Regions from separate parts of the Pedococcus sp. P2_D9 genome, predicted to be linked through region 3. Evidence: riboswitches for the same ligand, from Rfam matches in the RefSeq annotation. Region 3 holds a riboswitch; each other region holds the start of a gene.
What was found. A riboswitch is a leader RNA that binds a small molecule or an ion and turns the genes downstream of it on or off. The one in region 3 is predicted to bind S-adenosylmethionine.

Region 1 (7,299 bases), on a different contig from region 3:
TTGGCGCTTGCATCGAGCACGGCGAGGAAGACTGCGGGGACTGCCTCGAGTTCAAAGGCATGCCGGGCGAAATTGCGTCAGCCCAATGGGAGTGGTCAGTGACAATCGAGACGTACGAGTGGGAGGAAACCGCCGGCTCGCTTGAGGACACGGAGAGCTTCCAGTTTATGACGACACTGATGGACCCCCGGGATGTCGACTATCAGGCATGAATCGTGCCTAGGTTCTCGCCTAGGCTAGGCAACTTGCGACGACCTGGGCGCGTGCGCGAAGTTGAAGGCGAACTTTCCGAGACAGCCAGCAACCGACTAGAAGACGGTTAGCCCAAGGCTCTCGGCGGCAACCTTGAGGTCATCGTCCTGCTCGATGCCGTGGATTGCGCTGGAGACTCGCTCCCTCACCCGTTCGGCTGCCGGAGACCCATCGTCGGTGGCGCGCAGCCACACGGCCCAGCAGCGACCATCTACTCCCCACTTCGATGGGAACGCGATGCCATCGGCTTGCCAGCCGTCATCCAGAATCAGGCCGTGCAGGAGAGTGGCAATGGCGCAGGTGAGCACGCGGTCCCGTCCGACAAGATCCTCGAGTGTGAGCCGGCGAGTAGGTGCGAGCAAAGAGGCGAAGGGCCCGTCCGCGCTGTTTAGTGCGGCGAGACTGTCGCCGTGGGTAATATCAATGAACCAGCCCGAACTTGGAAGCTCCAGTTCGTAAATGGTTCGTTCATCGCGCCACTGTCGCGCGATGTGTTCTGGGGGCATGCGACCTGCCCAGTCGCGCCGAATCGAGTCCAAGACTGACTCCGTGCCGTTGTTGCCGTCTTCGAAGACGTCGGTCATTGACGTTTCCGCCAAGGACGGTGACGGCGCGAGATACGCGAGCACCTCTTGATATGCGTAGCGGCGCGGAGCCGCTCCATAGATGGTTCGGTGTCCGGCGGCGTCCCAGCGACCCCAGCGGCCGGCGGTGGTGAGGTCGCTTGGGCGAAGGGGCGGGTTTAGGGCACCCCAAGATGGCTTTTGAACGCGCCAAAAGCGCTGGCCCGACGGGGGTGAAAGCCTCAATCCTGTTGCTTCGCAGGTGCGGCTCGATTCAGCCGAAGGCGCGGCAGTCACCCGTCCGTACCGCTAACGAAGGCGGCCGCAGCGTCCAATACTTCTTGAATGTCGCCTTCCCGTAGGGCCTCGAGGGGGGAGACCTCACCGAGCCGAGGATTACTGCCAATGAACCAGTTGCGAGCTATGTAATCGCTTTCCGCTGTTGACACCTGCATCCAGGCCCTATGCGCCGCCAACAGTCGCTTCCGTGCCTCCGGTCGCGGCTCTGCTGCGTCGGCTCGGGCCCAGCGACTCGCCTGCTTGGCATCCTTGGCACCAGCGAGGAGGGAGACGGCCGTCAGCCCCAAATGGCTAAGGAGTTGGCGCGTCGTTTCGTGGATGTCCTGCCGTGTGGTGTCGGCGTGTGTCGAGATCTGAGTGGGTGCCATCAATCCTCCTTGTGGAGAGCCTGACGTTACGCTTAAGCCACCGAAAAAGCAACTACAAAGCCACCCTAAGGAGGCCGTGATGCGCAGTGTAGTGGCCGACTCCGGCGGGCGCGCGTGTCTGCCGAGTCTGGTGGTGAGGACTTTCTCTACTGGCTTAAACGCGGCTCCGCCGCGAGCCGCGCCTGCGGCGCGGCCATGCCGGGTATGCGGCCTGGCGGCCGTTCCGGGCGCGGCCGCGCCGAGGGCGGCACATGCAAGTAGCGCCCTGACCACCTCCCAGGACGCTGCTCTCAACTCCGACTCAGCTCACCGTCTACTGCACTGTTGACGGACGGGGCGGGCGGGCGCACGGCTGCCGTAAGCCCCAGCCAGCACCTTCCGGCCTATTTTCCGCCTTAAGACCCGTTCGGTTGGCGCCCGTACCGGCATCGCAGCCGGTCACCTTCCGGCTCCCCGCCCTCGAGTCAATGCGCAGACCCGCCCGCCCGGCCTCGGCGCAAAGTGCACCTACGTGCCGGGTGGGGGATTGGCGTGCGTCCAGAGGACCACGTCCAAATGCCGCAACCGAAGGTTCGGGTCCCCAATCCTGACGCCTGGCTTCTGCGCGGCGCGGTCCACAACCTCGTCTAGGGCCCGCAGAAGATGGTCCGTGCTCAGGAGATGCTTGAACACCAACCAGTCGAGCGCGTAGCTCTTCGAGGCGCGCGTGCCCAGCAGCTTGGTCACGTCGTTGTCTCGGACAGGAAACAGGTCTGGTCGTTTGCGAGCGCACACCTTCGCCGCGGTCACCCAGCGGTCGGACGTCGCAACATGGTGAGGCGCCAACGCCATCTTCACGGTGTCGTAGAACAGACCCATGGCGGACAGCGTCTCGAGCCCGGAGGTCTGCAGATTCCGATCGAGGCCGAGCTCGTCGAGAGCCAATAGCCGGCTCAAGTGAGCCGAGGTTGCACCCGGCTCCAAGATTCGCCGGGCCGCCATCTGTGGGATCTCGACATTCAGGAGCGTGACCGCGAACAGATCGCTCGCCTCGATGGCATACGGATCGTTCGGGTTCACCGTCACAAACGCAGCCCCGGCATAGTCGCCCTCCCACCGGTAGTACGCGGCCAATCTCTCGACCGCTGTGTCCGTATTCGAGAGGATGGACATGACTCGCTCGGTGGCCTCTGAGAGGAGGGCAACAGGCGCTTGGGTCCAGCCGTTCGGCAACGCTGTGCCAGGTTCTGTCATGCCAGACAGCATGTCGGAAGGCGCGGACAGCCCACGAAGCCTCCCTCACGCGTGGGCACAATTTGGGCACACGAGATCTGAGAACGGCCCAACCGATGGCGTCAGATTCGTACGGCTGGTGCTCCTGACGCCACTGCCGCCGACGTCGCCCCAGGGCCAAAGACGCTCGTAATGAATAGCTCAGCACATATCGGACATGCGTTCCTCGACGTCGGTCCGGTGACCAGAGCCGGGGGGCATGGGCTAGAAGCCGGCCCTCCGCGGACGCCGCGGTGAGCGCAGCCTCTAACGGCCGGATCGTCCCGGGCGCGGCCATCTGCTTGAGCTGCCCGAGTCTGTTGACCTCGAGATTTCGTGCAACATCTCGTGCAACATCTCTCGGCTATTGCCGGTTAATCGCGGTCATTGGCGGCAAGCCGCCCCTCCTCAACGGAGGGCGAGAGATACGCAAAGCCGCAGGTCACGGGTCCCTGACCTGCGGCTTTGGGTGGTGGCCAGGGGCGGGGTCGAACCGCCGACCTTCCGATTTTCAGTCGGACGCTCGTACCAACTGAGCTACCTGGCCGTGGGTGCATGTGCGTGATGGTGACCATGCAATGCAGAACATGCGATCGCGGCGGCCTCGTGCCGAAGCCCGGGGGACCGTCGCGACTGCAGGATCATAGCCGATCCGTGCTGCCCCCTCACAACCGACGGTCATCGCGGAATACCCCGTGGGTGGCGACGTTGCCCCCACCATGAAGGCAATCACCTTCGCCGAGTACGGCGACCCCGACATCCTCCAGCTCACCGACCTCCCCGACCCCAAGGTCGGCCCCGGCGAGGTGCTCATCCGCGTGCGCAGCGCAGCCGTGAACCCTGTCGACTGGAAGGTCATGAAGGGCTATCTCGACGGCCTCATGGTCGTGGAGTTCCCCGCGATCCCGGGCTGGGACGTCTCGGGAGTCGTCGAGGCGGTCGGCCCCGACACCCCCGAGTGGGCCCCCGGCGACGAGGTGATCGCCTACGCCCGCAAGGACTGGGTGCAGGGCGGCACCTTCGCCGAGCTTGTCACCGCGCCCGTCCGCACGGTCGCCCGCAAGCCGAAGTCCCTCGACTGGCACCAGGCGGCGGGCCTCCCGCTTGCCGGCCTCACGGCATACCAGCTGATCGCTCGGCTGGGACTCAAGGATGGCGAGACGGTCCTCGTGCACGCCGCCGCCGGTGGAGTCGGTCTCTTCGCCGTGCAGATCGCCCGAGCTCTCGGCGCGCGCGTGATCGGCACCGCCTCCGAGGGCAACCACGAGTTCCTGCGCGGGCTGGGTGCAGAGCCGGTGACGTATGGCGCGGGGCTGGCCGAGCGCGTACGTGAGCTGTCGCCCGACGGCGTGGACGTCGTGGCCGACTTCGTCGGCGGGGTCCTGGACGTCACGCAGGCCGTTCTCGCCGACGGTGGACGGCACGGGTCGATCGCCGACGGCACCGTCGCCGAGGCCGGTGGCATCGCCGCATGGGTGCGGCCCAACGCCGAGGACCTGACTGCGCTGGGCGACCTCGCCGACGCGGGTCGGCTGACCGTGCCGGTGGCCGACGTGTTCGCGCTCGCGGATGCGGCTGAGGCGTTCGAGCTGAGCCAGACCGGGCACGTCCGCGGCAAGATCGCCATCGAGGTCAGCGTCTGACGGACCCTGGCGGGCCCCCGCCACGCATATGACGCCTGTCCAAAAGGGCGCCCGCGCAACGGATTCCGTGCGTGGGCGCTCTTTGTCGTCCCACCATGCGAGAGGCATATCCTACTTATTTGATAGGCAATGAAGGAACCGCTACCTTCGACGTAGGTCATGAGCTCCAGTGACAAGCCCCGGCTCGCTGGACGGCAACCCTCCCACTCGCGGTGGGGTGCTCCGGGTGAAGACCAGGTGGCAGTCGGACGACTGCCGCAAGCGCGAGGCTCTCGAGCCTCATCCGAGGACGGAAACCCATGAAGGACAACGGATCCAGGCAGGCAGTCGATCGCTCCTGTCTACCCGTCCTGCGCAGGCACATCGACCTGCTCAGGGTTTCCAGCGCACTCTGTCGCCCCTGACGCGCGCCCTCGTCGTTCGTCGGCTTCAGCCGGTCTCCGACCTGCGCTCGTAGGTCTGTTCGACGACTGCTACCTCGAAACCCATTCTCCTCCAACGGTTCTGCGCCTCGGCGCAGGACCGGCGATTCCCCTTGCCCGAAAGGATCCACCCATGGCTGTCATTGCCACGATCTCCAGCAGTCCCTCCCCCTCCTCCAAGACCGACGCCGTCCTCTCCGACATCGCAAGACAGCTCCAACGCGCCGGCCACGTCGTCGTCCCCATCGTGTTGCGGGACCTGCCCGCCGGCCCACTCCTGCGCGGTGACGCCCACGACCCCGAAGTGGCACGCGCCGTGGCTGCGCTCGAGGCGGCAGACGCGGTCGTCGTGTCCACCCCGGTCTACAAGGCGGCCTACGGCGGCCTGCTCAAGACCTTCCTCGACCTGCTGCCGCAGTTCGCGCTGCGGGGCAAGGTCGTCCTGCCGGTGGCCACCGGCGGCACGCCCGCCCACGTGCTGGTCGTCGACTATGCCCTCCGCCCCGTCCTGGCGAGCCTGTCGCCGAGCAGCATCACCCCGGGCTGGTTCGTCCTGGCCGACCACGTGAGGCTCGTCGACGGGGGTGAGGCCTTCCTCGACGAGGCTGCCCTGCGACCGCTGCGCGAGGTCACGACCGTCTTCCTCGACACCGTGGCAGGCCGCTCGCTGGTTACCGCGGGTGCCGTGCTCCGCGAGGCGGTGGCCTGATGCGCGCGATTCGTGGTTCCTTCACCGCGAGCCGGGCGCTGATCGCCTCGCTGGCGGCGGCCCTGCCACTCGTCCTGGTGTCCGGCTGCTCGCTCCCGTCGAGCGAGGCCAGCACGTCCGCGAAGGACAAGGGGCCGGTGACCATTCGCTACCAGGGGTGGGCCAACTCGGTGTCGCTACCCGAGCTCGCCTCCGACCTGGGCTACTTCCCCACCCTCAAGCTCAACTGGGTCGGCAACACCACCAGCGGTCCCCAGGACATCCAGTCCGCGGCCACGGGGCAGACCGACTTCGGCGGTGCGTTCTCCGGCGCCGTGGTCAAGCTCATCAGCGCAGGCGCCCCGGTCAAGGCCGTCATCAACTACTACGGCGAGGACGCCAGGACGTTCAACGGCTTCTACGTCAAGAACGACAGTCCGATCCGGACCCCGCACGACCTGATCGGCAAGAAGGTCGCTGTCAACACTCTGGGGGCGCACGCCGAGGCGGTCATCGACACCTACCTGAAGAAGAACGGCCTCACGCCGGAGGAGATCAAGCAGGTGCAGCTGGTCCCACTGCCCCCCAACGACACCGAGCYGGCCGTCCGGCGTGGGCAGGTCGACGTCGGCACCCTCTCGGGGGTCCTGCAGGACCACGCCATCGCCACGGGTGGGCTGCGGTCGCTGTTCAGCGACTACGAGCTGTTCGGCGCCTTCAACGGTGGTCAGTACGTCCTACGGGACGACTTCATCGCCAAGCATCCGGCGGCAGCCAAGGAGTTCGTCACCGGGGTCGCCAAGGCGATCGAGTGGGAGCGCACGAGCTCTCGCGAGACCGTCATCACGCGGTTCACCACCATCATCGAGAAGCGTGGTCGCAACGAGAAGACCGACAACCTCAAGTTCTGGAAGAGCGTGGGAGTCGCCAGCAAGGGCGGCTTGATCAGTGACCAGGACTTCACCCGCTGGGAGCCGTGGCTCGTCGACAGCGGGGTCCTCGAGCAGGGCGCGCTCAAGCCCCGCGACCTCTACACCAACGACTACAACGGGCTCGCGTCGAAGGCGTCCTCATGAGTGCCCACATCGAGCTGCGTGGCGTGACCAAGGAGTTCGCGCTCCGCCCGACCAGGGACCAGCCGCAAGCACGCCCGCTGGTCGCGCTGGACGACGTGTCCCTGGAGGTGCCACGCGGTGAGTTCCTCACGCTGGTCGGACCGAGCGGGTCGGGCAAGACCACCTTGCTCGACCTCCTCGGCGGGCTGAGCCGCCCCACGAGCGGCAGCGTCCTCGTGGACGGCGCCGAGGTGACCGGTCCCGGTCTCGACCGGGGCATCGTCTTCCAGCAGTACGCGCTCTTTCCCTGGCGGACCACCCTCGCCAACGTGACGTTCGGCCTCGAGCAACGGGGACTGAGTCGCCGCGAGCGCACCGAACGGGCCCGCGAGAACCTGGCCCTCGTGGGGCTCGAGGGGTTCGAGGACCGGTATCCACACGAGCTCTCCGGTGGGATGAAGCAGCGGGTCGCGATCGCCCGGAGCCTGGCCTACCAGCCCGGCATCCTGCTCATGGACGAGCCGTTCGCTGCCCTTGACGCGCAGACCCGTGAACAGCTGCAGGACGAGCTGCTGCGGATCTGGCGAGCCACCGACACGACTGTCGTGTTCATCACCCACGGCATCGAGGAGGCGGTCTATCTCGGCCAGCGCGTGGCCGTCCTGAGCGCCCGGCCCGGGCGTCTCAAGGCTCTCGTCGACGTCGACCTCGGCGACCGCGAGTCCACCACCGACCTGCGGTCGGACCCCCGCTTCGT
Region 2 (7,299 bases), on a different contig from region 3:
TGAACAGGTGGGCGAACATCCACGACACGACCGTGAAGTTAGCTCCCACCGCGAAGATCTCGTCGCGGGTCACCCAGGAGTCGTCGAACAGGTAGCGGATCAGGCCGTACCCGGTGTAGCCGTAGAAGGCCGCGTGCAGGATGGCTGACCAGAAGACCACCTGGTGGTTCGCCGGGGCCAGCCCCTCGGCGACGGTCAGGGCCACGACTGGCACGCCCAGCACCACCGCGACCCACGTCAGGGCCGGCGTCGCCCTGACGGCATAGACCGCGATCGAGAGCACCAGCACGCCGAACACCCCGATGAGCGTGCGCCCGAGCGGCGTGTCCCCCGCAAAGGGGTACGCCAGCACCTCGAGCAGCTGCGCCGCGAGGAGCACCCCACTGGGGTGCCCCTTGACGGCGTTGAACCATTCACGCATGGCGACACCCTAAGGGTGTGCGCCGAGTCCCAAGGGTCTCCGAGTCCCCAGGGTGGGCGCCGAGTCGTCAGGTGGCGTGCTTCAGTTCGTGACGACCCTCACGCGCAGCGTCCGGGCGGCCACCACGGCCGCGAGGCAGGCAGTGACCGCCATGACCAGCGCCATCGGGACGGCTGAGCCCGAACCCATCGCGCCGATGAGGGGGGCGGACACACCACCGATGACGAACTGCGACGCGCCGAGCAGGGCAGCAGCGGTCCCCGCGGCCTCACCGTGCCGGGTCAGGGCCAGTGCGGGGGTGTTCGGCAGGGTGAGACCGCACGCGAACAAGAGGAACCAGAGCGGCACGAGGACCGTGGTCAGCCCACCGACACCCGTGATCGCCGACGCCAGGAGCACCAGTGCGGCGACCGCACCGATCGAGACGCCCGCCCGGACCAGCTGGCGCGGCTGGAACCGCTTGAGCAGGAAGGGGTTCGCCTGCGACCCGGTGAGGAAGCCCAGCGAGTTGAGGCCGAAGGCCAGCCCGAACTGGGTCACGCTCAGGCCGTAGATGTCCTGCAGCACGAACGAGGAGCCGCCGATGTAGGAGAACAGCGTCGCGAACATCAGGCCGCTGATGAGGACGAGCCCGACGAAGGTGCGGTCGCGCAGGAGCATGCCGTAGGTGTTGAGCACCGGGCGGAGGGCCAGCGGCCTGCGTCGCTCCGCAGGAAGCGTCTCGCGCAGGGCGAGACTGGCCAGTGTCACCAGGAGCACACCCGCCACGGCGAGGATGACGAACACCCCGCGCCACGAGGTGAGCCGGAGGATGAAGCCGCCCAAGGTCGGGGCGAGCACCGGCGCGAGACCCATGACGAGCATCAGGCGGGACAGCATCGTCGCGGCAGCCGACCCCGCGAAGAGGTCGCGCACCATCGCCATGGCAACCACGGACACGGCCGCGTTGCCCAGCCCCTGGATCGCCCGGCCGACGGTGAGCAGCTCGATGGTCGGGGCGAACGCACAGAACACCGAGGCCGCGATGTGCAGCGCCAGCCCGGCGATGAGTGGTCGGCGGCGTCCGATGGCGTCCGCAAGCGGCCCGACGAGGAGCTGCCCGAGCCCCATGCCCAGCAGGATGCCGGTCAGCGTGCCCTGCACGGCCGACTCCGACGCCGCGAGGTCGCGGGTGATCGACGGCAGCGCCGGCAGGTAGGTGTCGATGGTCAGCGGACCGATCGCGATCAACGCGCCGAGCACGAGGACGAAGCGGAGGTACGAACGGCCCGTCGGGGCCGGCTGGACACCGGTGCTGGGATGCGGTGACGGCGTGCGCGTGGAGGTCGCGGTCGAAGTCGGGGCTGTCGGAGTCGGGGCGGTGGCGTCAGTCAGGGTCTCGGGAGCGGCAGTCACCTCTGCGCAACGACGAAGGGCACAGGTCTATTTCATCCCGCGCCCTTCATCTCTGGGCTGGTCAGTCCCTGCCGGTGAGCTCCCAGGCGTCGAGGGACTCCTCGACTTCCTCGCGACCGGCGAGCCCTCTCGCCACCGGGTCGTTGTCGTAGCGTGAGTCGGGCGCGTAACCGGGCGTGTAGCCGGAACCCGCAAGGGCGACCTCGTCCGTCCGCTCGACACCCGTGTCGTCAGGATCCGCCGCCTGTCCGTCGAACACCGGCTCCATCTCGGGCACCTCGTCCCCACGCATGAGCGCCAAGGTCATGGGCAGGTCGTCGAGCTTGATCAGCACGTCGCGCGCCTTGGAACCCTCGGACGGACCCACCACCCCGCGGGACTCGAGCAGGTCCATGAGCCGACCTGCCTTGGCGAACCCGACGCGCAGCTTGCGCTGGAGCATCGACGTCGAGCCGAACTGGGTCGTCACGACGAGCTCGGTGGCCTGGAGCAGCAGCTCGAGGTCGTCGCCGATGTCGTCGTCCACCTGCTTCTTGGCCGCCACCACCGTGACGTCGTCGCGGTAGCTGGGCTTGAGCTGGCCGGTCACGTGCTTGACGACCTGCTGGATCTCGGACTCGGTGACCCACGCACCCTGGACGCGCATCGTCTTGGAGGAGCCCATCGGCAGGAACAGCGCATCGCCCTGACCGATCAGCTTCTCGGCACCGGGCTGGTCGAGCACGACCCGGCTGTCTGCCAGCGACGAGGTCGCGAACGCCATCCGCGACGGCACGTTGGCCTTGATGAGGCCGGTGACGACGTCGACGGACGGGCGCTGGGTCGCCAGCACTAGGTGGATGCCCGCGGCCCGTGCCAGCTGCGTGATCCGGACTATCGACTCCTCGACGTCCCGGGGCGCGACCATCATCAGGTCGGCGAGCTCGTCGACGATGACCAGCAGGTACGGGTACGGGTGGATGACCCGCTCCGAGCCCGCCAGCGGCTTGACCTTGCCCGCCTTGACCGCCTTGTTGAAGTCGTCGATGTGCTTGAAACCGAACTGCGCGAGGTCGTCGTAGCGCGTGTCCATCTCACGCACCACCCAGGCAAGCGCCTCGGCGGCCTTCTTGGGGTTCGTGATGATCGGCGTGATGAGGTGCGGGATCCCCTCGTATGCCGTGAGCTCCACCCGCTTGGGGTCGACCAGGACCATGCGCACCTCGTCGGGCGTGGCCCGCATGAGGATCGAGGTGATCATCGAGTTGACGAAGCTGGACTTGCCCGCGCCGGTGGCGCCCGCGACGAGCAGGTGCGGCATCTTGGCGAGGTTGGCGATGACGTAGCCGCCCTCGACGTCCTTGCCGACGCCCATCACCATCGGGTGCTCGTTGCCCCGCGCTGCCTGGCTGCGGAGCACGTCGCCGAGGCTGACCTTCTCGCGGTCGGCGTTGGGGATCTCGATGCCGATCGCGGACTTGCCCGGGATCGGCGACAGGATGCGGACGTCGGCCGAGGCCACGGCATACGCGATGTTCTTGGAGAGCGCGGTGACGCGCTCGACCTTGGTGCCACGGCCGAGCTCGACCTCGTAGCGGGTGACCGTCGGTCCACGGCTGAAGCCGGTGACCTGGGCATCGATGTCGAACTGCTCGAGCACCTGGCTCAGCGACTCGACCACGCGGTCGTTCGCGGCACTGCGGGTCTTGTGCGGGGAACCCGGCTCAAGGATGGCGTTGTCGGGCAACGTGTAGGTGATGTCGCCGGCGAGCGCGAGCTGCTCGACTCGCTGTGGCAGCGGGGTCGTCGGGGGCGCCTCAAGGGCGGCCTTGACCTCGATGGCCGGGCCCTTGGCGGGCGAGGTGGTTTCGGCAGTCGCCGAAGGGGCCAGAACGCCGGGCGAGGTGGGGCGCTTCTCGCCGGGGCGGAACCGCCGACCGTCGGGTGCCACGAGAGCGGCCTGCTCGAACGCCTCGTCCCCCTCGAGCGGACCCTCCGGGTCGATCACGCGGCGACGACGCCTGGGCTTGTCCTCGACCGCGTCGGCGAGCGGGTCCTTCCCGGCGTCGACCGTCCCACGGTGGAGGAGGTGGTCGCGCAGCTCGGCGAGGCGGGTGGGGACCATGTGCACGGGCGTCGCGGTCATCACCAGGAGGCCGAAGAAGCCCAGCATCAACAGGATCGGCACGGTGCCGTAGACCGACACCGCGGCCTCGAGCGGGCTGGATGCCAGGAACCCGATGATGCCGCCACCGTCACGCATCCCGTCGGCGCCCTGGGGTGGGGTGGGGATGTCGGCGGCGACGTGGGCCAACCCCGAGGCGGCGAAGGCGAGGGCGCCCAGGCCGACACCGAGGCGGGAGTTGGCCGAGTCCTCTTGCGGCGCGCGCAGGAAGCGGATGCCCAGGAAGAGCAGGGCGAGCGGCACGGCATAGGCGACGCGTCCGAAGGTGCCTGCGACGACGGCGTGCACGACGTCGCCGAGGGCGCCCTCGAAGGCCCACCACTCCCGGGCGGCGACGAGGATCGACACTCCGATGAGGAAGAAGCCGAGCCCGTCACGTCGGTGCTCGGGCTCGAGCTCACGGGCGCTGGTGCCGACCCGGCGCACCGCGCCGCCGGCCACGTGTGCCATGCCCATCCAGGTGCCGCGGACCGCGCGCAGGGGCAGCGGCAGTCCGCCACCGCTGGCCTTGCCACGCGCGGGGGACTTGCGGGGTGTGCTGCTCTTGCGGTTGGCGGGGCGTGTTGCGGTGCCCCGGCTCCCCGACGAGCGCGACCCTGCATTTGATCGTGCTGGTGTGGACGGACGTGTCGCCATGCTCCGCAGGCTACGCGAAGGTCACACGGGACACACGCGTCACACGCGTTCCACCCGCAGGCAATGTGTCCGGATCGCCCTGGCCCGAACGGCCGAGTTGCCCTCCCCGATCGGGTACGAAGGGCAGGTAGCCCTTACCAGGGCGCACGCCCGGTGGGACGCTGGGCCTTGCGTCTGGCGGGGCCTGTGCCGACGACCAGCAGTGGTCGTCGGCACAGGCGCGCACAGGGGGAAGGGTCGCGTGGGGACGGCGATGCCGACCCGCCCCGCCAGATCGCTCGGCCCTGCCTCCGGCCACCTGGCGGTCACGGACTTCCGCCATCTCAGATCGCGGGAACCCACGCCCACGTGCTGGATCCCGCTTGACCCGTGCCGCTACCCTCGACGACAGGTCATGAGTGTCAGCGCACAGCCCCGGCTTGCTGACCAGCAACCCTCCTCCGCGGTGGGGTGCTCCGGGTGACGACCGGGCCGACTGCACCCGCAGCCGGCAAGCGCGGACTCGGGAGCTCTCGGGTCCCACCCGGACCAGGAGCTCTACCCATGTCGATCGCGAGCACCCCGCCACCAGCCTTCCGTCGCAGCGCCCCCCTCGCGCACGCCCGCACCCAGAGCCACCTCCGCCCTGTTCCCGATGCCCGGTCACTGGGCGAGGTCGGCCCGCTGCCCGCGGTCGTGTCGGAGTCGCTGCTCGTGCCGACGCTGGACGGGGCCGTGGACTACGCCAACTTCGACCACGCGGCGTCCACGCCGGCGCTGGTCAGCGTCAAGAAGGCCGTCGACACGGCGGTGCGCACCTACTCCTCGGTCCACCGCGGCAATGGCTGGGCCTCCCGGGTGACCTCGTCCTGGTACGAGCAGGCGCGGGCCGAGGTGCGGTCGTTCGTCGGGGCACGCGAGGGCGACGAGGTCGTCTTCACCCGCAACAGCACCGACTCGTTCAATCTCCTGGCGCGATGTCTGCCGCGCCACACGCAGGTCTTCGTCTTCGAGTCCGAGCACCACGCCGCGCTTCTGCCGTGGCCCCACCAGCGCACCCACCGGCTTCCGGTCCCCGGCAGCATCAGCGACGCGAGGGCGCTCCTGCGGACTGCGCTTCGCGACCACCCCGGCCGCCACCGGTTGGTCGTGCTCGCCGGCGCCTCCAACGTCACGGGAGAGATCTGGCCGGTCCGCGAGCTGGCGGCGATCGCCCGCCAGGCGGGCGCGAGGGTGGTCCTCGACGCCGCGCAGTACGCCCCCCACCGCCGCGTGGACCTGGACGACCTCGGTGTCGACTACGCCGTGCTGTCCGGCCACAAGCTGTACGCACCGTTCGGCACGGGAGTCCTGGCAGGCCGGGCGGACTGGCTGGACGCTGCGGCGCCCTACCTCGCCGGCGGCGGCGCCACCAAGTCCGTGACCGAGCGCGCAGTCGTGTGGCAGAAGGGGGCCGCACGCCACGAGGGCGGCAGTCCCAACGTCATCGGCGCGATCGCCCTCGCTGCCGCGTGCCATGCCCTGCGGGCGCACGCGGACGCGGTGGAGGAGCACGAGCGCACGCTGGGCCAGCGTCTGCTCGACGGTCTGGCCGCCATCGACGGCGTGCAGACCTACTCCCTCTTCAGCCCGGACCACGAGCGCGTTGCCGTGGCGACCTTCACCATCGACGGGGTCGACTCGTCACTGGTGTCCGCGGCCCTGTCGGCCGAGCACGGCATCGGGGTCCGGGACGGCAAGTTCTGTGCGCACCTGTGCGTCGACGCCCTGCTCGACGACCCCCACGCCGTCGGGTCCACGACCGCCGTCCGCGCCAGTGTCGGGCTGGCCACGACCGCTGAGCACGTCGAGCGGTTGCTGTCAGCCGTGGCCGAGCTCGCCGAGCACGGACCCCGCGCCGACTACGTCAACGGACCGCAGGGGTGGTTGCCGGTCGGCGACCCGCGCGCGCTCGACCTCGCGCGCCCCTGGTAGCCGCCCCCGCGGCATACCCGAGCCCCACCTGCCGCACCTTTATCGGGTGACCCGATAAAGGTGCGCTTCACCCGGAAACGGTTCTCGGGTGAAGCGCGCCCTTCTCGGGTGGAGCAGGCGCAGGCTAGGCTTGGATGACGACCGGGATGATCATCGGGCGGCGACGGATCTTGCCGCCGACCCAGCCACCGATCGCGCGACGCATGACCTGCTCGAGCTGGTGGGAGTCGGTGACGCCGTTGCCGGTGGCCTCGGCGAGCGCCTGTTCGATCTTGGGCCGCACCTGGCTGAAGATCTCGTCGTCCTCGGCGAAACCCCGGGCCTGGATCTCCGGTCCCGCGGCGATCTTGCCCGTGGCGGAGTCGATCACGACGATGACCGAGATGAACCCCTCGTCACGCAGGATCCGGCGGTCCTTGAGCAGCGCCTCGTCGAACTCACCCACCGAGGACCCGTCGACGTAGACGTAGCCGCACGGGACCGCCCCGACGATGCGCGCGACGCCGTCGACGAGGTCGACGACCACGCCGTCCTCGGCCAGCACGACCTGTTCGCGCGGCACACCGGTCTGGACCGCGAGCTCGGCGTTGGCGACGAGGTGTCGCCACTCGCCGTGCACCGGCATCACGTTGCGGGGCTTGACGATGTTGTAGCAGTAGAGCAGCTCACCGGCGCTGGCGTGGCCGGAGACGTGCACCTTGGCGTTGCCCTTGTGCACGACGTTGACACC
Region 3 (7,299 bases):
GGGATGGGCGGCCACGGCTGGGCGCAGCGAGGTCGGGAGGTTGTGGAGGCCGTTCTGCGCGGTCATCCGTCCAGCGGCTCCGTCGCAGGCGGTCCACCCGCCACGGAGCCTGTCGTCCGGGCCCACGTGGGCGTCGAGCCAGGGGTAGCCGTAGGTGGTCGCGATGCGTTCGGCCTTGCGCCACGCCAGGAGGGCTCCGACGACCGCGTGGGTCTCGCGGAACGGCTCGAGGACCCACTTGCGCGTGTTGGGGACGACTACCCCGACGGAGGCGAGCAGCTCCTTGACCTGCAAGGGGTTTCGCAGATCCGTGGACTCGCGACCAGGCGTGTGCGACAGCACCTGCAGGTCGCGTTCGGCGCGGATCCGTCGCGCGTCCGCCTCGCTCTCGGGGCGGGCGCCGGCGGCCTCCGCGATCATCCTCTCGGCGGTCGCCCGGTCGACTGGCAGCCCGTCGCGGGCGAGCTCGACACACAGGAACGCTGCCGCGGACTCGGAGTGGGCGGCCGCCACCGATCGTGGGCCCACCTCCGCCAGGGCCGCCGCCTGAGCGCCTGCGCAAGCGAGGGCCGCGCGCCCCCAGGCCACCACCACGTCGTCGTCGGGCGCCCACGTGGCCGCGCCCGCGTCGGGGTCGAGGTAGCCGTCCGGCCGCACCACCGACAAGCTCGCGCCGACGTCCGTGCCCGGTGCGCGGGCCGGCGCCGACGACGAGGGTCCAGTGCTGTGGAAGTCGAAGAGGTCACCGCGCGCCGCTGCCGGCAGGCCCGCACGATCGAGTCGGTATGCCGCGGCCCAGGCCACCTGGGGCGTCGCCTCCCACCCGCCCGCGAGCAGGCGGTGGGCTTCGGCCACGTCCCAGCAGCGGTTCACCGGCACCCCGGCCGCGACGAGGGCTGAGGCATCGCCGCCGGCTGACCACCAGACCCACCGCACGTCCCCAGCCGCCTCCAGCTCGCAGGCCCGGGTGACGAGCTGGTCTGCCCGGCCCACCAGCTGGACGTGGTCACCCACGATGGCGGCGCGACCGTCCGCTGTGGCGACGAAGGCGACGTGGGCAGCAGGCATGGCGGGCACATCCTCGCACCCGGGACCGACGATCCCGTCGGTCCCGGCTGCTTCACCCGACAAAGGTCCGCTTCCCCGCGGAACGGTTCCGGGGTGAAGCCCACCTTTATCGGGTCACCCGATAAAGGTGGGGCCACGCGTGGGGGTGGGTCAGGCGTGGGTCTTGAGGGCGACCTGGCGCTTGATCCGGCTCAGCATCCCGACCATGCCCCGCAGCCGCAGCGGGGAGACCGCCTCGCCGAGGGAGAACCGGTAGGGCGCGTCCTCCGGCACCGCCAGCACCTCGGCAGCGGTCAGGCCGTCGAGCCCTTCGCTGAGGATCCCCGCGAACCCGCGCGTGGTCGGTGCCTCGGCCGGCGCCGAGAAGAACAGGTGCACCGCGCGCTCGCCGGGCTGGTCGAGCGGCTCTTCGGCGACCTCGACCGCCAGGAAGATCGGGGACTGGCACTCGTGGACCTGCTCCATCTCACCCAGCCGACCGGCATACCTCTCGGGGAGGTCGGGCAGTCCCTCACTGAACTCCAGCAGGAGTTCGAGGCGTTGCGGCGCAAGCAGCTCCGCGAAGTCGTCGGCGATCTCCTGCATCGCGGCAGGCAAGGGCGCCGGCTGGGTGGACGCTGTGCCACTCACGGCACTGGTCACTGCGACGCACCCTGTTCGACCGGCACTCGGACGGAGTTGCCCCACTCGGTCCACGAGCCGTCGTAGTTGCGGACGGCGTCGAAACCCAGCAGGTGGGTGAGGACGAACCACGTGTGCGACGACCGCTCGCCGATGCGGCAGTAGGCGATCGTGGCATCGCTGGGCGACAGTCCCTGTTCCTGGAGGTAGATCGCCTCGAGGTCCTCGCGCGACTTGAAGGTGCCGTCCTCGTTGGCCGCTCGCGCCCACGGCACCGACTTGGCGCCGGGGATGTGTCCTCCGCGCATGGCGCCCTCCTGCGGGTAGTCCGGCATGTGCAGCAGCTCGCCGCTGAACTCGCCGGGGGAGCGCACGTCGACCAGCGGCCCACCGAGGTGGGCGAGCACGTCCTCCTTGAACGCGCGGATCGGCGCGTCGTCGCGCTCCACCACTGGGTATGCCGCGTCGCCGGCGAGGCTGCCCACGGCGGGGACCTCGCGGGTCAGCTCGCGACCCTCGGCCACCCACTTGGCACGGCCGCCGTCGAGCAGCCGCACGTCCTCGTGTCCGAACAGGCTCATCACCCACAGCGCGTAGGCGGCCCACCAGTTGTTCTTGTCGCCGTAGATCACGACCGTGGTGTCCCGGCCGACACCGCGGGCCGACATGACCGCAGCGAACTGCTCGGCATCGACGTAGTCGCGCACCACCGGGTCGTTGAGGTCCTGGTGCCAGTCCAGCTTGAGCGAGCCCGGGATGTGGCCCGTGTCGTAGAGCAGCACGTCCTCGTCGGACTCCAGGACGACGATGCCGTCGGGCCCGCCGACGGCGCCGGCCTCGATCTGGTCGGCCAGCCACTGCGTGCTGACGAGCCTTTCGGGATGGGCGTACTGGGTGAAGGTGGCGGAGGGGGAGTCAGCGGTGTCGACCATGTCCCAAGGCTAATCCCGCTGGTCACGGGGCCACATGGCAGGATGGCGGCGACCGACCGAAACCAAACCCGGAGGGGTGCTGACGTGGGCTTTCTCGGAATGGGCAAGGACGAGGCGCAGGCGAAGCCGACCTCGGCGCTCGAACAGGCGAGGGCCCCCCGCGAGGACTCGGGGATGTTCTCCGGAGCCGTGACCGGCCTGATCGAGAGCCTGCTCGACGTCGGCATCGACGGCAAGGGTCCGTTCGACTCGGCGCAGAAGGTCGCCGACGTCCGGCGGGCCGAGAAGCCAGGAGCCGAGGAGGCCGTCGACGCCGTGGTCCGAGGTCACCTCAGGCTCGCGGCCGCCGGTGGTTTCGTCACCGGACTCGGTGGGTTCGTCACGCTGCCCGTGGCGCTCCCCGCCAACGTCGTCGAGTTCTACGTCGTGGCGACCCGGATGGTGGCCGCGATCGCGTCCCTGCGCGGCTACGACATCAAGCGACCCGAGATCCGGTCGGCGGTGCTGCTCACCCTCGTGGGAGCCGACGCGGACGACCTGCTCAAGAAGGCAGGTGTGGCCTCGACCGGCCGACTCGCCAACCTCGCGGCCCAGCGGCTGCCCGGGCCTGCGTTGATGGTGGTCAACAAGGCGGTCGGCTTCCGGCTGCTGTCGACCGCTGGGAAGAAGACGCTGAGCCGGTTCGGCAAGGGCGTGCCCGTCATCGGCGGTGTCGTCGGCGCGGGCCTCGACAGCTACCTGCTCAAGAAGATCGCCGACCACGCGCGTCACGAGTTCCCGCCCAGGGCCACTGGCTTCTGAGTGGCGTGCTGCGCCGGTTGGACGCAGGCTGGGGGAGCGCCGGGAATCACCGGGGCACCCAGGTCGTTTGAACCGTGTCCGGGCCATCGTGGTGCCCGGAGCCTGCGCCTTCGAACAACGGGAGTCTGACCATGGCCATGACCCGCTTCGGTGCCCTGCGCACCATCGCCACCGCAGTCCGCACCGCGACCCGTCCGGGATCGCCCGCGCTGGGTGAACGCCTGATGAGCCTGCCCCGGCTGTTCCGGGCCACCTTTCGCGGCGAGTATGCCGGGACCACCCGCGGTCGGCTCCTGATGGTTCTCGGCGCGGTGGCCTACGTCGTGTCGCCCATCGACCTGATCCCCGAGCTGGCGCTGTCCGTCTTCGGCCTCGCCGACGACGCGGTGGTGGTGTCGTGGATCGCGGCGACCGTCGTCAACGAGACCGAGTCGTTCCTGGCCTGGGAGCGCACCACGCCGGCGAGGGCGCACGAGACCGTCGAGGGCGACGTCGTCCGCTGACTCCAGCACGTCCTCATCCGCTCGGTCGGGGTGTGTCGAGGGCGTGGCGGGCCGTGAGGACGCCATTGCTGCGCCGTGGCGGCGCGGAGCAGCCCCACCCCGTCGGCGTGGGTGCGCCTGTCCACAGGGCTGGCTCCGGCCCCTGACCCGAAGGCCCCCGGGAGGCCAGCGTTGGCCCATGAGCCAGATCAGACTGCGCGGCCCGGCCGATGTCGTCGCCGTGCTGCCCTACCAGCTCGGCTACCACCCCCAGGACTCGATCGTGCTGGTCGCCCTCCACGGTCGCAGCGTCGGGTTGATCGAGCGGATCGACCTGCCACCACCCCAGGACGCGGAGCAGGTCGGCCGCGTCCTCGTGGCTCCGCTGCTGCAGGACCGGCCCGAGGCGGTCATGCTCGTCGGCTACGAGACGGCGGCGGGTTCGAGCCGGCCCGGTCTGGACGCCGTGCGTCGCCTGGCGACCGAGGCCGACCTCGAGGTCCTGGACCGACTCGTCGTCCGCGACGGGCGCTGGTTCGCCATCGACTGCGCCGACGGATGCTGTCCGGCCGAGGGCGCGCCGGTCCCGGAGGCGGCCGACACCCCCGCCGTGGCCGAGTACGTCGGGCTCGAGATCGCGCCCCTCCCGGGTAGGTCCGCGATCGCGGACCTCGTCGCCGCGGACCCAGTCCTCGCCGAGGCGGTGGCAGCAGAGCTGGGTAGCGGCTCGGAGCCCGAGTCGGGACGCCTCGATGCTGCCCGTCGGCTCGAGGCGCTGTCGCGCTGGTCGGTGGTGTGCGACGTGACCGGTGGCGCGCCCGAGGTCGCAGAGCTCGGGCCCGCCGAGGTCTGCCTGCTCGTGCGCAGCCTGGAGGACCTCGCGCTGCGCGACGGACTCGTGGCCTGGCTGTGCCCTGGTGCCCTGCCCCTGGACTCCCTGTCGCCGGACCTCGTCGACGCCTTGCGCTGCACGCTGCCGGCTCCCACCTGGCACCGCAGCCCGGGGGCAGGGCCGTCGGCCGGGGCCGGTCGCCGTCTCCTGGCGAGGTTGCAGTCCCTGGTCAGGTCGGTCCCCGACGACCACGCGGCTCCGGCGCTCACCGTGCTCGCCAACTGTGCCTGGTGGCAGGGCGACGGCGCGTTGGCCCGGACCTGCGTGGACCGGGCGCTCCGGGCGCGCCCCGACTACCGGCTGGCGCAGCTGCTCGAGCGCATGCTCGACCTCGGCGTGCGTCCCGGCAGCCACGGCGCGCAGCGCGCGGCCGAGCTGCGGTCGGGCTGACCCAAGTGCTCGCGCGCAGCTCGGCGGGGACGACGCGTCCATCGTGCGGACGCCGCGGACACGCCGACGGCCTCCTCGTATGATGGTCGCCAGGTCATGAGTCCCAGCACCAAGCCCCGGCTTGCTGGGCGGCAACCCTCCTCGCGGTGGGGTGCCCCGGGTGAAGACCCGGCCGACCCTGACCTGGGCGGCAAGCGCGAGCGCCACAGGAGCAGTTTCGATGACCACGACCTCCCCACCACGAGCGACGTCAGGTGCCTGGCGCGACGGTGACCCGGTCGGTCGACGCCAGTTCGTCGACCTCGGCGCGGTCGAGCTCGAGCGCGGTGGCGTCCTTCCCGGGGTGCGGGTGGCCTACGAGACCTGGGGTGAGCTCAGCGCCGCGGGTGACAACGCCATCCTCGTCGAGCACGCCCTCACCGGTGACAGCCATGTCGAGGGACCGACCGGTCCTGGTCATCCGACGCCGGGCTGGTGGGACGGGCTGATCGGCCCCGGTCGGCCGCTCGACACCGACCGCTACTTCGTCGTTGCCGCCAACGTCCTGGGCGGCTGCCAGGGGAGCACCGGCCCGTCCTCGCCGGCCATCGACGGTGCCCCGTGGGGGAGCCGCTTCCCCTTCGTCACCGTGCGTGACCAGGTGCAGACCGAGGCCCTGCTCGCCGACGTCCTCGGCATCGACCGCTGGCACGCCATCCTGGGTGGCTCGATGGGCGGGATGCGGGTCCTCGAGTGGGCGGTGACCCACCCCGAACGGGTCGCGATGGCCATCGTGCTGGCCAGCACGGCATACGCCACGGCGGAGCAGATCGGCTGGTGTCAGGCGCAGCTGTTGGCGATCCGCGCGGACGGCGACTTCCACGGCGGCGACTACTACGAGCGCGGCCCCGGTCCCGAGACCGGGCTCGGGATCGCGCGGCGGATCGCGCACGTCACCTATCGCAGCGAGCTCGAGCTGCACGAGCGCTTCGGTCGCGAGCCGCAGGAGGCGGAGGACCCGTTGGGCGGTCACGGCCGCTATGCCGTCGAGTCCTACCTCGACCACCACGCCGGCAAGCTGGCCGGACGATTCGATGCCAACTCCTACGTCGTCCTCACCGAGGCGATGAACTCCCACGACGTCGGACGAGGCCGTGGGGGAGTCGCCGCGGCGCTCGCCAGGATCTCCGCTCAGGTGGCGGTGGTCGCCGTCGACTCGGACCGGCTCTACCCGCCGCGGCTGTCCCGAGAGATCGCCGACGCCGTCCCGGCGGCCCAGCTGCACACCGTGCACTCCGACTACGGCCACGACGGGTTCCTCATCGAGATCGAGCAGGTCGGGCAGATCGTGGCCCGGGTTCTCGCAGGCCCTGCCTGACGGGGGGATTTCCGGTACGGTCGGGCCCAGCGGCTGCCGTCGCCTGGTGTGCCCCGGGTCCACCACCCGGTCGCACCGCTACTCGGTCAACTGAACGTAGGAGGTCCCTGTGGCCATCGTTGTGGGATATGTGCCGACGAAGGAAGGGCGGGCGGCTCTGCGCCGGGCCGCGGACGAGGCGCTGCTACGCAAGTCCAAGCTGATCGTCATCAACTCCCAGCGCGGTGGCCGAGACTTCGACAGTGAGGAGGCGAACCGTTTCGATGCCGACCTCTCCCGCATCCAGGGCGAGCTGGACGAGGAGGGGCTGGAGCACGAGGTGCGTCAGCTCGTCCGGGGCAACGAGCCGGCCGAGGACCTGATCGCAGTGGCCGAGGAGGAGCACGCGGAGTTCATCGTCATCGGCCTGCGTCGTCGCACCCCCGTCGGCAAGCTCATCCTGGGCTCGAACGCCCAGCGCATCCTGCTCGACGCGTCGTGCCCCGTCCTGGCCGTCAAGGCCGACGCCTGAGGCGACCGGTCTGCACCGGTCCGGCACGGCTCTCCATGGCTGTCCAGCGGGACATCGCGCCGTGTCGGCAGTGTGCCGATGCGTGATCTGCGGGCAACTCGTTTTACAATGTCATCAACGAGATCTCGTCAGGGTCCAGCCCAGCCGATCTCGGCAATACTTCCACTCCCGCTGTTGTTGTCACAGACATCCTCAAGCATGGCTGTGATGACGTGCGCCGTGCCGCGAGTCCGCGACGAAAGGTA

Region 1: it holds a riboswitch for S-adenosylmethionine, as region 3 does, so the genes downstream of both, ssuE (NADPH-dependent FMN reductase) here and metX (homoserine O-acetyltransferase MetX) in region 3, are expected to answer to the same signal.
Region 2: it holds a riboswitch for S-adenosylmethionine, as region 3 does, so the genes downstream of both, AC1DXJ_RS17330 (aminotransferase class V-fold PLP-dependent enzyme) here and metX (homoserine O-acetyltransferase MetX) in region 3, are expected to answer to the same signal.

Annotation. Positions count from the first base shown of each region.
Region 1 covers NZ_JBFUEI010000006.1:128,184-135,482, forward strand. Annotated here, with positions in the region: gene AC1DXJ_RS11895 (hypothetical protein) at 1-212, shown strand, start outside; gene AC1DXJ_RS11900 (hypothetical protein) at 309-836, opposite strand; gene AC1DXJ_RS11905 (DUF6308 family protein) at 1,991-2,635, opposite strand; tRNA gene AC1DXJ_RS11910 (tRNA-Phe) at 3,205-3,281, opposite strand; gene AC1DXJ_RS11915 (NADP-dependent oxidoreductase) at 3,454-4,377, shown strand; SAM riboswitch class IV at 4,533-4,647, shown strand; gene ssuE (NADPH-dependent FMN reductase) at 4,933-5,508, shown strand; gene AC1DXJ_RS11925 (ABC transporter substrate-binding protein) at 5,508-6,563, shown strand; gene AC1DXJ_RS11930 (ABC transporter ATP-binding protein) at 6,560-7,299, shown strand, end outside.
Region 2 covers NZ_JBFUEI010000012.1:106,500-113,798, reverse strand. Annotated here, with positions in the region: gene AC1DXJ_RS17345 (ion channel) at 1-421, opposite strand, end outside; gene AC1DXJ_RS17340 (multidrug effflux MFS transporter) at 503-1,816, opposite strand; gene AC1DXJ_RS17335 (FtsK/SpoIIIE family DNA translocase) at 1,878-4,616, opposite strand; SAM riboswitch class IV at 5,007-5,119, shown strand; gene AC1DXJ_RS17330 (aminotransferase class V-fold PLP-dependent enzyme) at 5,160-6,569, shown strand; gene AC1DXJ_RS17325 (ribonuclease J) at 6,694-7,299, opposite strand, start outside.
Region 3 covers NZ_JBFUEI010000005.1:93,039-100,337, reverse strand. Annotated here, with positions in the region: gene AC1DXJ_RS10605 (DNA polymerase) at 1-1,068, opposite strand, end outside; gene AC1DXJ_RS10600 (SufE family protein) at 1,219-1,653, opposite strand; gene AC1DXJ_RS10595 (sulfurtransferase) at 1,707-2,621, opposite strand; gene AC1DXJ_RS10590 (EcsC family protein) at 2,706-3,422, shown strand; gene AC1DXJ_RS10585 (YkvA family protein) at 3,554-3,925, shown strand; gene AC1DXJ_RS10580 (DUF4192 domain-containing protein) at 4,104-5,186, shown strand; SAM riboswitch class IV at 5,279-5,389, shown strand; gene metX (homoserine O-acetyltransferase MetX) at 5,407-6,543, shown strand; gene AC1DXJ_RS10570 (universal stress protein) at 6,653-7,054, shown strand.